Regions from separate parts of the Vibrio panuliri genome, predicted to be linked through region 2. Evidence: riboswitches for the same ligand, from Rfam matches in the RefSeq annotation. Region 2 holds a riboswitch; the other holds the start of a gene.
What was found. A riboswitch is a leader RNA that binds a small molecule or an ion and turns the genes downstream of it on or off. The one in region 2 is predicted to bind thiamine pyrophosphate.

Region 1 (5,707 bases), on a different replicon from region 2:
TGATTTCTTCAACGTCAAGAGTCAGCTCTGGGTACTCAGTGTTTAGAGCCGTTTTCACTTTGAAGAACTCAGTGTTTGGCGCATAAACAGTGATCACACCGTCTTCAAGTTCGATGTCTGTTACATCACAGTCAGCCATCATTAGCGCTTCTAATACTGGCTCTTCGTCTTCACCTTTGAACTGGAATACAGCTTGGTGAGCAAACATGTGAGAAACAGTACCCTCAACACCAATTTTCGCGCCTGTTTTTACGAAGCATTGACGAACGTCTTGGAAAGTACGGTTGCCGTTGTCTGTTAGACAGTCAACAATCACACTTGCACCACCAGGAGAGAAACCTTCGTAGCGAGCTGGTGCATAATCTTCACCGCCGCCGCCGTTAGCTTTGTCTAGTGCTTTATCGATAACGTGTGCTGGAACCTGATCTTTCTTAGCTTTAGAAATTAGGTGGCGTAGCGACAAGTTCATGTCTGGGTCTGAACCACCGTTTTTCGCACACATGTAAATTTCTTTACCGTATTTGGAATAAACTTTAATTTTTGCGCCTGCAGTTTTCGCCATAGAGGCTTTGCGCACTTCAAAACTTCTTCCCATCGGGACGATCTCTCTTAAAATTTAAATTTAACGCGAAGGATTTTAGCAAAAAATCGAGGCTTTTCAATTTTGCCTCGCCTCACCAGTTATTGGTATATAGCCAAACAGAACTGCTTGACTATAGCTTGGGCTTACGCGACACCCATAAGTCGTTTGTATTTTGCTACGCACTCAATAAACCAAGTACGTTCAGCTTCATCGACGATCTTGCCCACTTGTTGATCAATCTCATCCGGGCCTGTTTTAGCTTCTTTGAGCTTCCACACGAGAAACGCCGCCTGCTTATCTAGCTCGACTTTGTTCTTCTCATCTGCGGGTAACAACGACAAATTTACCGACATAGTTCGATCTCGAATTCAAATACGAGGCGCGAATATACCACAACAGAGCTAAATGTTGAGAAAAGAAAACGAGGGCGAGCTCAAAAACAACAAAGGGTGGCTTATAGAATAGCCACCCTACTGGAAAGTATTAACAAGTTTTTTATCAGTGCAGCAAACCAAGCTCTCGCGCCTCTTCAATTGTCAAACCACTTTCTCGAATCTCGCGTAGCATCTCAATGCGACGACGAGCTTCAGCAGATTTAACCATTGATGTCGGCTGTTGCGATTCAACTTCTTCCGTGAAGTCCCACTTACTTGCAATACTTGTCATTTCATCATGGTCTAAAGAATTAATGGACATAAAAACCTCCGCGGAAAACCATGCAAGGGACGAGGTAATACTTAGCAAATGCAGCCCTAGCTTGTTAAGCACAATCAGTCAGGAATGTGATGGCGATAATAGTTCAATCAGTAAGTAATAATTTGGTTTGAAATTGCTTTGCACCCACTGAGATAGCACTGTACATTTAAAGAATTCCCCTCAGCAAAGCTAATTTGCTTTAGATCACGCAACGCTTACTTTTTCACCCCACTCCTTGTCCAAAATCTCTCATCTTTTCCGCTCAAAACGGCTATTTCTCGACCAAGTTCACTCTTTTCTCTCGATCTTCTTTTCTCATTCAAAATAAGAGTTAATGATAATCATTATCTTTATCAGTCGAGTGTCGTTATGAGTCAACATTTTTTACAACATGCGTTCCATTCCGAGCCGATCATTAAAGTCCGCAATTTGTGCGTCGATTACATCACCGACCACGGGGACTTCAATGCGGTTAAATCGGTCAGTTTTGATATTGGCAAAGGTGAGATTTTCGGTCTCGCAGGTGAATCGGGGTGTGGTAAAAGTACCATTGCCTTTGCGATAAACCGCTTGCACAAAGCGCCTGCCTTTATTTCTGGTGGGCAAATCCATTTTGAAGGACGAGATCTCCTAAAATTGCCTGAAGCTGAGTTCAACACCATTCGCTGGAGCGAGATTGCGATGGTGTTCCAAAGTGCAATGAACTCATTAAACCCCGTATTGCCAGTACAAGAGCAGTTTGCTGATGTACTGCGTCATCATCAAGGGATGAGCGAAGAGCAAGCAAAAAAACGCGCTGAACAGTTACTCGATCTGGTCAATATCCCACGGGAACGCTTAACCGAGTACCCACACCAATTTAGTGGCGGCATGCGCCAACGTCTTGTGATTGCGATTGCGCTGTCACTCAACCCAAAAATGATCATTATGGACGAGCCAACCACGGCATTGGATGTAGTGGTGCAACGCGAGATCTTGCAGCAAATCTACCAACTGCGTGAAGAGTTTGGTTTCTCGATCTTGTTTATCACCCACGATCTAGCCCTGATGACTCAGTTATGTGATCGCATTGCGATCATGCGTCATGGCGAGATTGTTGAAGTGAACAGTTCAAAGGCCATTCGCGAAAATCCTCAGCACGCCTATACCCAAAAACTATGGGCATCATTCCCTAATATCCACCAAGGAAAGCATCAATCAGAAGGAGCACTGGCATGAGTGAACCAATCGTTCAAGTTAATGATATTGTAAAAGAATTTTCAATCGGTGGCGGGTTTTCTTCAGTTGAGCGCTTTCGAGCATTGCAAGGAGTTAGTTTTAATCTTCATCGGGGGCGAACTTTAGCATTAGTCGGAGAATCTGGCTGTGGTAAAAGTACTTGTGCACGTTTGATCACTAAGGTGTACCCTGCCACCAGCGGCGAGATCCTCTTTAAAGGTCGTAATATCAATGAGATCAATAGCCGAAAAGATCTGCTTGATTACCGCAGCAAGGTACAAATGGTATTTCAAGATCCATTTGGTTCATTGAATCCAACCCACACGATTGAGCATCACCTCACTCGTCCACTCAAGATCCACAAGCAAGTAAAGAGCAACCAAGAGATCCCTGCTCGCTTAGATGAACTACTCAAGCTGGTGGAACTTGCCCCTGATACCTTGCAAAAATTCCCTCATGAACTCAGCGGCGGTCAGCGTCAAAGGGTTAACTTAGCGCGCGCACTGGCTGTGGGAGCAGAAGTCATCCTTGCTGACGAACCAACCTCAATGCTCGATGTTTCAATCCGCCTTGGTGTACTTAACCTAATGCAGCGGATGAAAAAAGAACTTGGGATCGGTTTTTTATATATTACTCATGACCTTGCCACTGCGCACTACATCGCAGAAGAGACCGCGGTAATGTACAAAGGACAAATCGTTGAATGGGGGGATACGCAAGCCATTCTAACCAATCCACAGCATCCATACACCAAACTGCTTATCTCTGCTGTGCCAGACCCAGATTTACCATTTGGTCATTTGGTCGAAACTGAACCAAACTATTCTCAAGAAGCCGATGAAATTCGCGCCACCAGCGCAATAGTGCAGCAAGGTGTTAAGCAAATCGGTGAAAATCACTTTGTAAAGCAATGGGATAACGCAGCATGATCACATTAGAATCGTGGCTAGAAAAGATCACTGACTGGTATCAAAACCGGAAGCATGATCAAGATGAAACTTTGCAAAAGTTGATCCTTTCTGCGCCCGATTCTATTTGGGGCCCAGAGGTTACCGAGCAACAAAGCAAAGCGATAGCGTGTTGGTTAGACGGCTGTCTACGTCTGTTTCAATCCATGCGCTATCAAGACCCAACCAAAGCGTACCCATTCCTGCAACTTGCTAGTAGTAAGTTGCAGGCGACGGCCAGTCAACCTATCGCAGATATCGAACTGCGTGATTGGTCTATGAAACGTTTACAGCACCTTACTGTGCTTGCACTTGAGTTTTGCAACCAACAACCACAAGCGGATTGGCAACAAGAGTCAACCATGTTGATAGAGTCGCATGTGCAGTTTATGGCAGCACACAGCTGGAATGAACCTCGAAAGCATGATCAAGGAAACCGCCGCATTCACTGATCGTGCTGTCGTGTTCGACCCTCCCCTTGATCATATTTCCGTATTTCTCGCCATGCTTCCGATAGTTTAAAGGCTTGGCAGCCAACCAACCTTTCTCAATTCCTGAAGCTAAAAGCAATCAATCAAGTCTTCAATACTCAAGTGACTGCACGATGCAGGATTCCGTGGCTCTATCGGTAGCACATTGATGAGCTTACTGTTAATATCTGAGCACATAGTCGGGGGGCCAAAGCAAATATGCGGCGGCTGAGATCGAATTTCGAGACCCGTTGAACCTGATTCAGTTAGCACTGACGTAGGGAACTATCAACACTTTGCCACACGCAGTCCGCGCAACCCAACCCGCTTGGGTGCGATCCGTCTTGATTGGTCAGGGTCATAGTTCCTATACATCAGTAATAGGAGCGACCATGGCGCAAACTTGTCATACCCAAACACCGATTGTACTTACCATCGCAGGCTCAGATAGTGGCGGCGGTGCAGGCATTCAGGCCGATATCAAAGCCATATCCGCAACAGGAAGTTATGCCTGCTCAGTGATCACAGCCATCACATCGCAGAACACTCAAGGCGTAAGTGCCATCTTCCCTATTCCACTGGAACATGTCGCAAGTCAGCTTGATGCCGTATTTACCGATCTCAATATCGTAGCGGTAAAAATCGGCATGTTGGCCGACTCAAACATTATTGAGGTGGTCGCAAGCAAAATTAAACAGTACCAACCACAACACTTGATTGTTGACCCTGTGATGGTCGCGACCAGCGGGGATCTTTTGTTAGAACAATCGGCGATCAGCACACTAAAAAGTCAACTGCTTCCCCTCGCCGACATCATTACACCAAATTTACCAGAAGGCGCTGCTTTAACGGAGCAATCTGTCCCTCAGTCTGAGCAAGCAATGAATGCGATGATCGCGGATTTACGGGCGCTGGGAGCGGGAGCGGTGTTACTGAAAGGCGGACATTTAGAACACGATCAAAACAGTAACGATCTCTTGATCACCCGCGACTCAGTTGAACTTATCAGTGCTAAACGTCATGCGACGAAAAACACCCACGGCACCGGGTGTACCCTCTCCTCGGCGATCGCTTCCTATCTTGCTCAAGGCAATGATGTCACTCAATCGGTCAAACTGGCAAAAGAGTATATTTCACAGGCTATCGCCCATGCAGACGAATTAGCCGTGGGGCAAGGTCATGGTCCGGTGCATCATTTCTTTGCTGGGTCGAACTTTGGCAAAGGCAGTCAACACCGTGACTAGCGTTGGTATAGCTCTCAAAAACAAAGGGTTGAAGTATAAAGATAGCCCTGTAGCAACACTTGATCAGGTGAACATTGACTTTCCAGCAGGTCAATGGACAGTCCTGCTTGGTCGCAGTGGTTGTGGCAAAACGACCCTACTGCGCTACCTTGCAGGTTTACTCGATAATAAGCTAATCGAAAACGGAGATTTAACCACCAGTGACGGTCTACCGCTCAGTCACCGTATCGCTTACATGGCGCAACAAGATTTGTTGTTACCTTGGCTAAATGTGCGCGATAACGTCTGCTTAAGCGCCCGTTTTAGCAACGTCAGCCTCAAGAGCCAATACGCGAAGGCCGAGCAGCTACTCAAGCAAGTTGGATTGTTTGAGTATGCCGACACAAAGCCCGAACAACTATCTGGTGGGATGCGCCAACGTGTCGCGCTCGCACGAACCTTAATGCAGCAGCAACCTATCGTGTTAATGGATGAACCCTTTTCTGCACTCGATGCTGTCACCCGACATAAGCTTCAAACCTTAGCGGCGGATTTATTGAAAGATAAAAC
Region 2 (5,707 bases):
CATAAGTAAGTATCGTTATGTGAATACATAGCATAACGAGGCGAACCGGGGGAACTGAAACATCTAAGTACCCCGAGGAAAAGAAATCAACCGAGATTCCGAAAGTAGCGGCGAGCGAAATTGGACTAGCCCTTAAGCTTTACACGCGTTAGACGAACGGTCTGGAAAGTCCGACGATACAGGGTGATAGTCCCGTAGTTGACGATGTGTGTTCAGTGAAATCGAGTAGGGCGGGACACGTGTTATCCTGTCTGAATATGGGGGACCATCCTCCAAGGCTAAATACTACTGACTGACCGATAGTGAACCAGTACCGTGAGGGAAAGGCGAAAAGAACCCCTGTGAGGGGAGTGAAATAGAACCTGAAACCGTGTACGTACAAGCAGTAGGAGCAGGCTTTGTCCTGTGACTGCGTACCTTTTGTATAATGGGTCAGCGACTTATATTCAGTGGCAAGGTTAACCATCTAGGGGAGCCGTAGGGAAACCGAGTCTTAACTGGGCGTTCAGTCTCTGGATATAGACCCGAAACCAGGTGATCTAGCCATGGGCAGGTTGAAGGTTGAGTAACATCAACTGGAGGACCGAACCGACTAATGTTGAAAAATTAGCGGATGACTTGTGGCTAGGGGTGAAAGGCCAATCAAACCTGGAGATAGCTGGTTCTCCCCGAAAGCTATTTAGGTAGCGCCTCGGACGAATACTACTGGGGGTAGAGCACTGTTAAGGCTAGGGGGTCATCCCGACTTACCAACCCTTTGCAAACTCCGAATACCAGTAAGTACTATCCGGGAGACACACGGCGGGTGCTAACGTCCGTCGTGGAGAGGGAAACAACCCAGACCGCCAGCTAAGGTCCCAAATTATAGCTAAGTGGGAAACGATGTGGGAAGGCTTAGACAGCTAGGATGTTGGCTTAGAAGCAGCCATCATTTAAAGAAAGCGTAATAGCTCACTAGTCGAGTCGGCCTGCGCGGAAGATGTAACGGGGCTAAGCTATAAACCGAAGCTGCGGCAATAACTTTTAGTTATTGGGTAGGGGAGCGTTCTGTAAGCCGTTGAAGGTGTGTTGTAAAGCATGCTGGAGGTATCAGAAGTGCGAATGCTGACATGAGTAACGATAAAGGGGTGAAAAACCTCCTCGCCGGAAGACCAAGGGTTCCTGTCCAACGTTAATCGGGGCAGGGTAAGTCGACCCCTAAGGCGAGGCCGAAAGGCGTAGTCGATGGGAAACGGGTTAATATTCCCGTACTTCTTACAATTGCGATGGGGGGGACGGAGAAGGCTAGGTGGGCCTGGCGACGGTTGTCCAGGTTCAAGTGCGTAGGCTTAAGAGTTAGGTAAATCCGGCTCTTTCTAAGGCTGAGACACGACGTCGAGCTACTACGGTAGTGAAGTCATTGATGCCATGCTTCGGGAAAAGCCTCTAAGCTTCAGATTGTAAGGAATCGTACCCCAAACCGACACAGGTGGTCGGGTAGAGAATACCAAGGCGCTTGAGAGAACTCGGGTGAAGGAACTAGGCAAAATGGTACCGTAACTTCGGGAGAAGGTACGCTCTTGACGGTGAAGTCCCTTGCGGATGGAGCTATTGAGAGTCGCAGATACCAGGTGGCTGCAACTGTTTATTAAAAACACAGCACTGTGCAAAATCGTAAGATGACGTATACGGTGTGACGCCTGCCCGGTGCCGGAAGGTTAATTGATGGGGTTAGACTTAGGTCGAAGCTCTTGATCGAAGCCCCGGTAAACGGCGGCCGTAACTATAACGGTCCTAAGGTAGCGAAATTCCTTGTCGGGTAAGTTCCGACCTGCACGAATGGCGTAATGATGGCCACGCTGTCTCCACCCGAGACTCAGTGAAATTGAAATCGCTGTGAAGATGCAGTGTACCCGCGGCTAGACGGAAAGACCCCGTGAACCTTTACTACAGCTTGGCACTGAACATTGACCCTACATGTGTAGGATAGGTGGGAGGCTTTGAAGCACGTACGCCAGTATGTGTGGAGCCGTCCTTGAAATACCACCCTTGTAGTGTTGATGTTCTAACGTCGACCCCTAATCGGGGTTACGGACAGTGCCCGGTGGGTAGTTTGACTGGGGCGGTCTCCTCCCAAAGAGTAACGGAGGAGCACGAAGGTGGGCTAAACACGGTTGGACATCGTGTGGTTAGTGCAATGGCATAAGCCCGCTTAACTGCGAGAATGACAATTCGAGCAGGTACGAAAGTAGGTCATAGTGATCCGGTGGTTCTGTATGGAAGGGCCATCGCTCAACGGATAAAAGGTACTCCGGGGATAACAGGCTGATACCGCCCAAGAGTTCATATCGACGGCGGTGTTTGGCACCTCGATGTCGGCTCATCACATCCACGGGGCTGAAGTCGGTCCCAAGGGTATGGCTGTTCGCCATTTAAAGTGGTACGCGAGCTGGGTTTAGAACGTCGTGAGACAGTTCGGTCCCTATCTGCCGTGGGCGTTGGAGAATTGAAAGGGGCTGCTCCTAGTACGAGAGGACCGGAGTGGACGAACCTCTGGTGTTCGGGTTGTGTCGCCAGACGCATTGCCCGGTAGCTAAGTTCGGAATCGATAACCGCTGAAAGCATCTAAGCGGGAAGCGAGCCTTGAGATGAGTTCTCCCTGATACTTTAAGTATCCTAAAGGGTTGTCGGAGACTACGACGTTGATAGGTCAGGTGTGTAAGTGCTGTGAGGCATTGAGCTAACTGATACTAATTGCCCGTGAGGCTTAACCATACAACACCCAAGGGGTTTTGATGGACTCAAAGAAAGAACAAAACTTGATTGTGTAGAGAACACAAAAACAGCTTTCCGAATTAAAGAATTTGCTTGGCGACCATAGCGATTTGGACCCACCTGATTCCATGCCGAACTCAGAAGTGAAACGAATTAGCGCCGATGGTAGTGTGGGGCTTCCCCATGTGAGAGTAGGACATCGCCAGGCTTTATATTATGGACACTTGCTTGATAGCGAGTAAGCCACTGCGGAGTGGTAGTTCAGTTGGTTAGAATACCGGCCTGTCACGCCGGGGGTCGCGGGTTCGAGTCCCGTCCACTCCGCCACTTATTAAGAAACCTCGCTTTTGCGAGGTTTTTTTGAATCTACGATGTGATAAACTGTAATTTCTACAGGGTTATAGCTCCAATTCGAAAGAATAAGAGTAGCGGATTCCCCCAGTCGTTGAATTAGGGCGTGCTGAGAGTTCGAATCTAACTATCACGATGTAGAGACATTTAGGGGTGTAGCTCCAATTGGCAGAGCAGCGGATTCCAAATCCGCGTGTTGGGAGTTCGAATCTCTCCACCCCTGCCATATACGAAAGCCTCGTCGAAAGACGGGGCTTTTTCGCATCTATCGCTTTTTCAAAGCGAGTGTTGGGAGCTGGGGCGCCAGCCCGGTCGAATCTCTTCACCCCTGCCATATACGAAAGCCTCGTCGAAAGACGGGGCTTTTTCGCATCTATCGCTTTTTCAAAGCGAGTGTTGGGAGCTGGGGCGCCAGCCCGGTCGAATCTCTTCACCCCTACCATCTTCGAAAGCTTCGGCAGAAATGTCGGGGCTTTTTCGTATCTATTAGAAAATAAATTGGAACACTCTGTATCTGTGGTACTTTGTTTTTCGACTCTTAATTCCCATCTCTACATTCTCTAGTTCTTCTGCCAAATTCGTCGCGCAGCTTTCCAAACCATACATTCGCCTTTATATTCCCGTTAAAGTGACTACTGTAACTTTTTCAATCTATAAGCTTTTATCGGGTGAATATTTAGTTTGTAGGCTCGAAATTCTGTCTGTTATGGCTACAATATAGCCACTAACAGTTTTGGGGGATTTATGGGACAGCTTTCCATTTTAGGGTTTATCGCACTGGGTGGTGCGTTTGGTGCATGTTCACGATACTTAGTCTCAGAACTATGCGTCACATTATTAGGACGTGGTTTTCCATACGGTACGTTGACCGTTAACGTAGTGGGCTCGTTCATTATGGGTTTGCTGATCGCAGCCTTTGAAAGTGAGATTATGTCGATAGAACCTTGGCGCCAGATCATTGGCCTTGGGTTTCTTGGGGCGCTAACTACATTCTCGACTTTCTCAATGGACAATGTTTTGCTAATGCAGCAAGGAGCATTCTTTAAGATGGGCCTAAACGTACTGCTTAACGTGTTTTTGAGCATTTCAGCGGCGTGGCTGGGTTTTCAATTGCTGATGAAATCTTAACAATAATTTAAATATTTTCGCACAGGTCGGCTTGGTTTAGACCGACCAAATGCTTATAATTGCATCACTTGTCGGAGTGCCATTGGGCTGAGACCGTTAATTCGGGATCCGTTGAACCTGATCAGATTAGAATCTGCGAAGGGAACAGGAGAAGATATTATACCTAGGGAGTTTTCTATTTCCCCTAGTGTTCCTATCAACATATCGATGTTGTGCTTAGGTTGCTATAACCTAATTTTCGATACCTCTTGTCATACCGTTCCGCCAAGCATTTTTATCCCATACGTTTATATAAAATGAGCAAGGAAAAATGCTATGTCGAGTCGCAAGCAAGCGAGACTGGAAGCTAAACAATTTATTGATACTCTCTCAGTACAGCCTTACCCAAATTCACATAAGGTGTACGTTGAGGGTTCCCGCCCTGATATTCGAGTACCAATGCGTGAAATCTCATTGGCAGATAGCCTTGTAGGAGGCAGCAAAGAAGCCCCTGTATTCGAGCCTAACGAGTCTATACGTGTTTATGATACATCTGGCCTCTATACCGATCCTGAGCATCAAATTGACCTCTACAGTGGCTTACCGAAGCTTCGTGAGCGATGGATTGAAGAGCGTAATGATACAGAAATCCTTGATGATGTGAGTTCGGTTTACACCAAAGAACGCTTAGCTGATGAAACTCTTGATCAACTTCGTTACGGTAATCTACCACGAGTAAGATGTGCTAGTGACGGTAAATGTGTAACTCAACTTCACTATGCTCGCCAAGGCATTATTACACCAGAAATGGAATATATCGCTTTGCGTGAAAATATGGGGCGCGCTCGTTATCGAGATGAAGTCTTAGTTCAACAACACGCAGGTCAAGGTTTCGGCGCTAACTTACCCAAAGATATTACTCCTGAGTTTGTACGTAATGAGGTTGCAGAAGGGCGGGCAATTATTCCGTCTAATATTAACCACCCAGAGTCGGAACCCATGATTATTGGGCGTAACTTTTTAGTCAAAGTTAACGCTAACATTGGTAACTCGTCGGTCACCTCATCGATTGAAGAAGAAGTGGAGAAACTGGTTTGGTCTACCCGTTGGGGAGGCGACACCGTTATGGATCTCTCTACTGGTCGCAATATTCATGAAACGCGAGAGTGGATTCTACGCAATAGCCCGGTACCGATTGGCACGGTTCCAATGTATCAGGCTCTTGAAAAAGTGAACGGTATCGCCGAAAACCTCAATTGGGAAGTGATGAGAGACACGCTTATCGAGCAAGCTGAGCAAGGGGTCGATTACTTTACTATCCATGCAGGTCTGCTTTTACGCTATGTACCGATGACGGCAAAACGTGTGACTGGGATTGTTTCTCGCGGTGGATCTATTATCGCTAAGTGGTGTTTAGCTCATCATCAGGAAAGCTTTCTCTACACCCATTTCCGCGAGATTTGTGAAATTTGCGCTAAGTATGATGTTGCACTCT

Region 1: it holds a riboswitch for thiamine pyrophosphate, as region 2 does, so the genes downstream of both, thiD (bifunctional hydroxymethylpyrimidine kinase/phosphomethylpyrimidine kinase) here and thiC (phosphomethylpyrimidine synthase ThiC) in region 2, are expected to answer to the same signal.

Annotation. Positions count from the first base shown of each region.
Region 1 covers NZ_AP019655.1:7,572-13,278, reverse strand. The annotation lists gene GZK95_RS14990 (YebC/PmpR family DNA-binding transcriptional regulator) at 1-595, opposite strand, end outside; gene GZK95_RS14985 (DUF3283 family protein) at 727-936, opposite strand; gene GZK95_RS14980 (PA3496 family putative envelope integrity protein) at 1,082-1,279, opposite strand; gene GZK95_RS14975 (ABC transporter ATP-binding protein) at 1,649-2,497, shown strand; gene GZK95_RS14970 (ATP-binding cassette domain-containing protein) at 2,494-3,426, shown strand; gene GZK95_RS14965 (transcriptional regulator) at 3,423-3,896, shown strand; TPP riboswitch at 4,106-4,215, shown strand; gene thiD (bifunctional hydroxymethylpyrimidine kinase/phosphomethylpyrimidine kinase) at 4,307-5,158, shown strand; gene GZK95_RS14955 (ABC transporter ATP-binding protein) at 5,094-5,707, shown strand, end outside.
Region 2 covers NZ_AP019654.1:3,205,568-3,211,274, reverse strand. The annotation lists rRNA gene GZK95_RS14780 (23S ribosomal RNA) at 1-2,754, shown strand, start outside; rRNA gene rrf (5S ribosomal RNA) at 2,847-2,962, shown strand; tRNA gene GZK95_RS14770 (tRNA-Asp) at 3,005-3,081, shown strand; tRNA gene GZK95_RS14765 (tRNA-Trp) at 3,255-3,331, shown strand; gene crcB (fluoride efflux transporter CrcB) at 3,850-4,233, shown strand; TPP riboswitch at 4,296-4,394, shown strand; gene thiC (phosphomethylpyrimidine synthase ThiC) at 4,549-5,707, shown strand, end outside.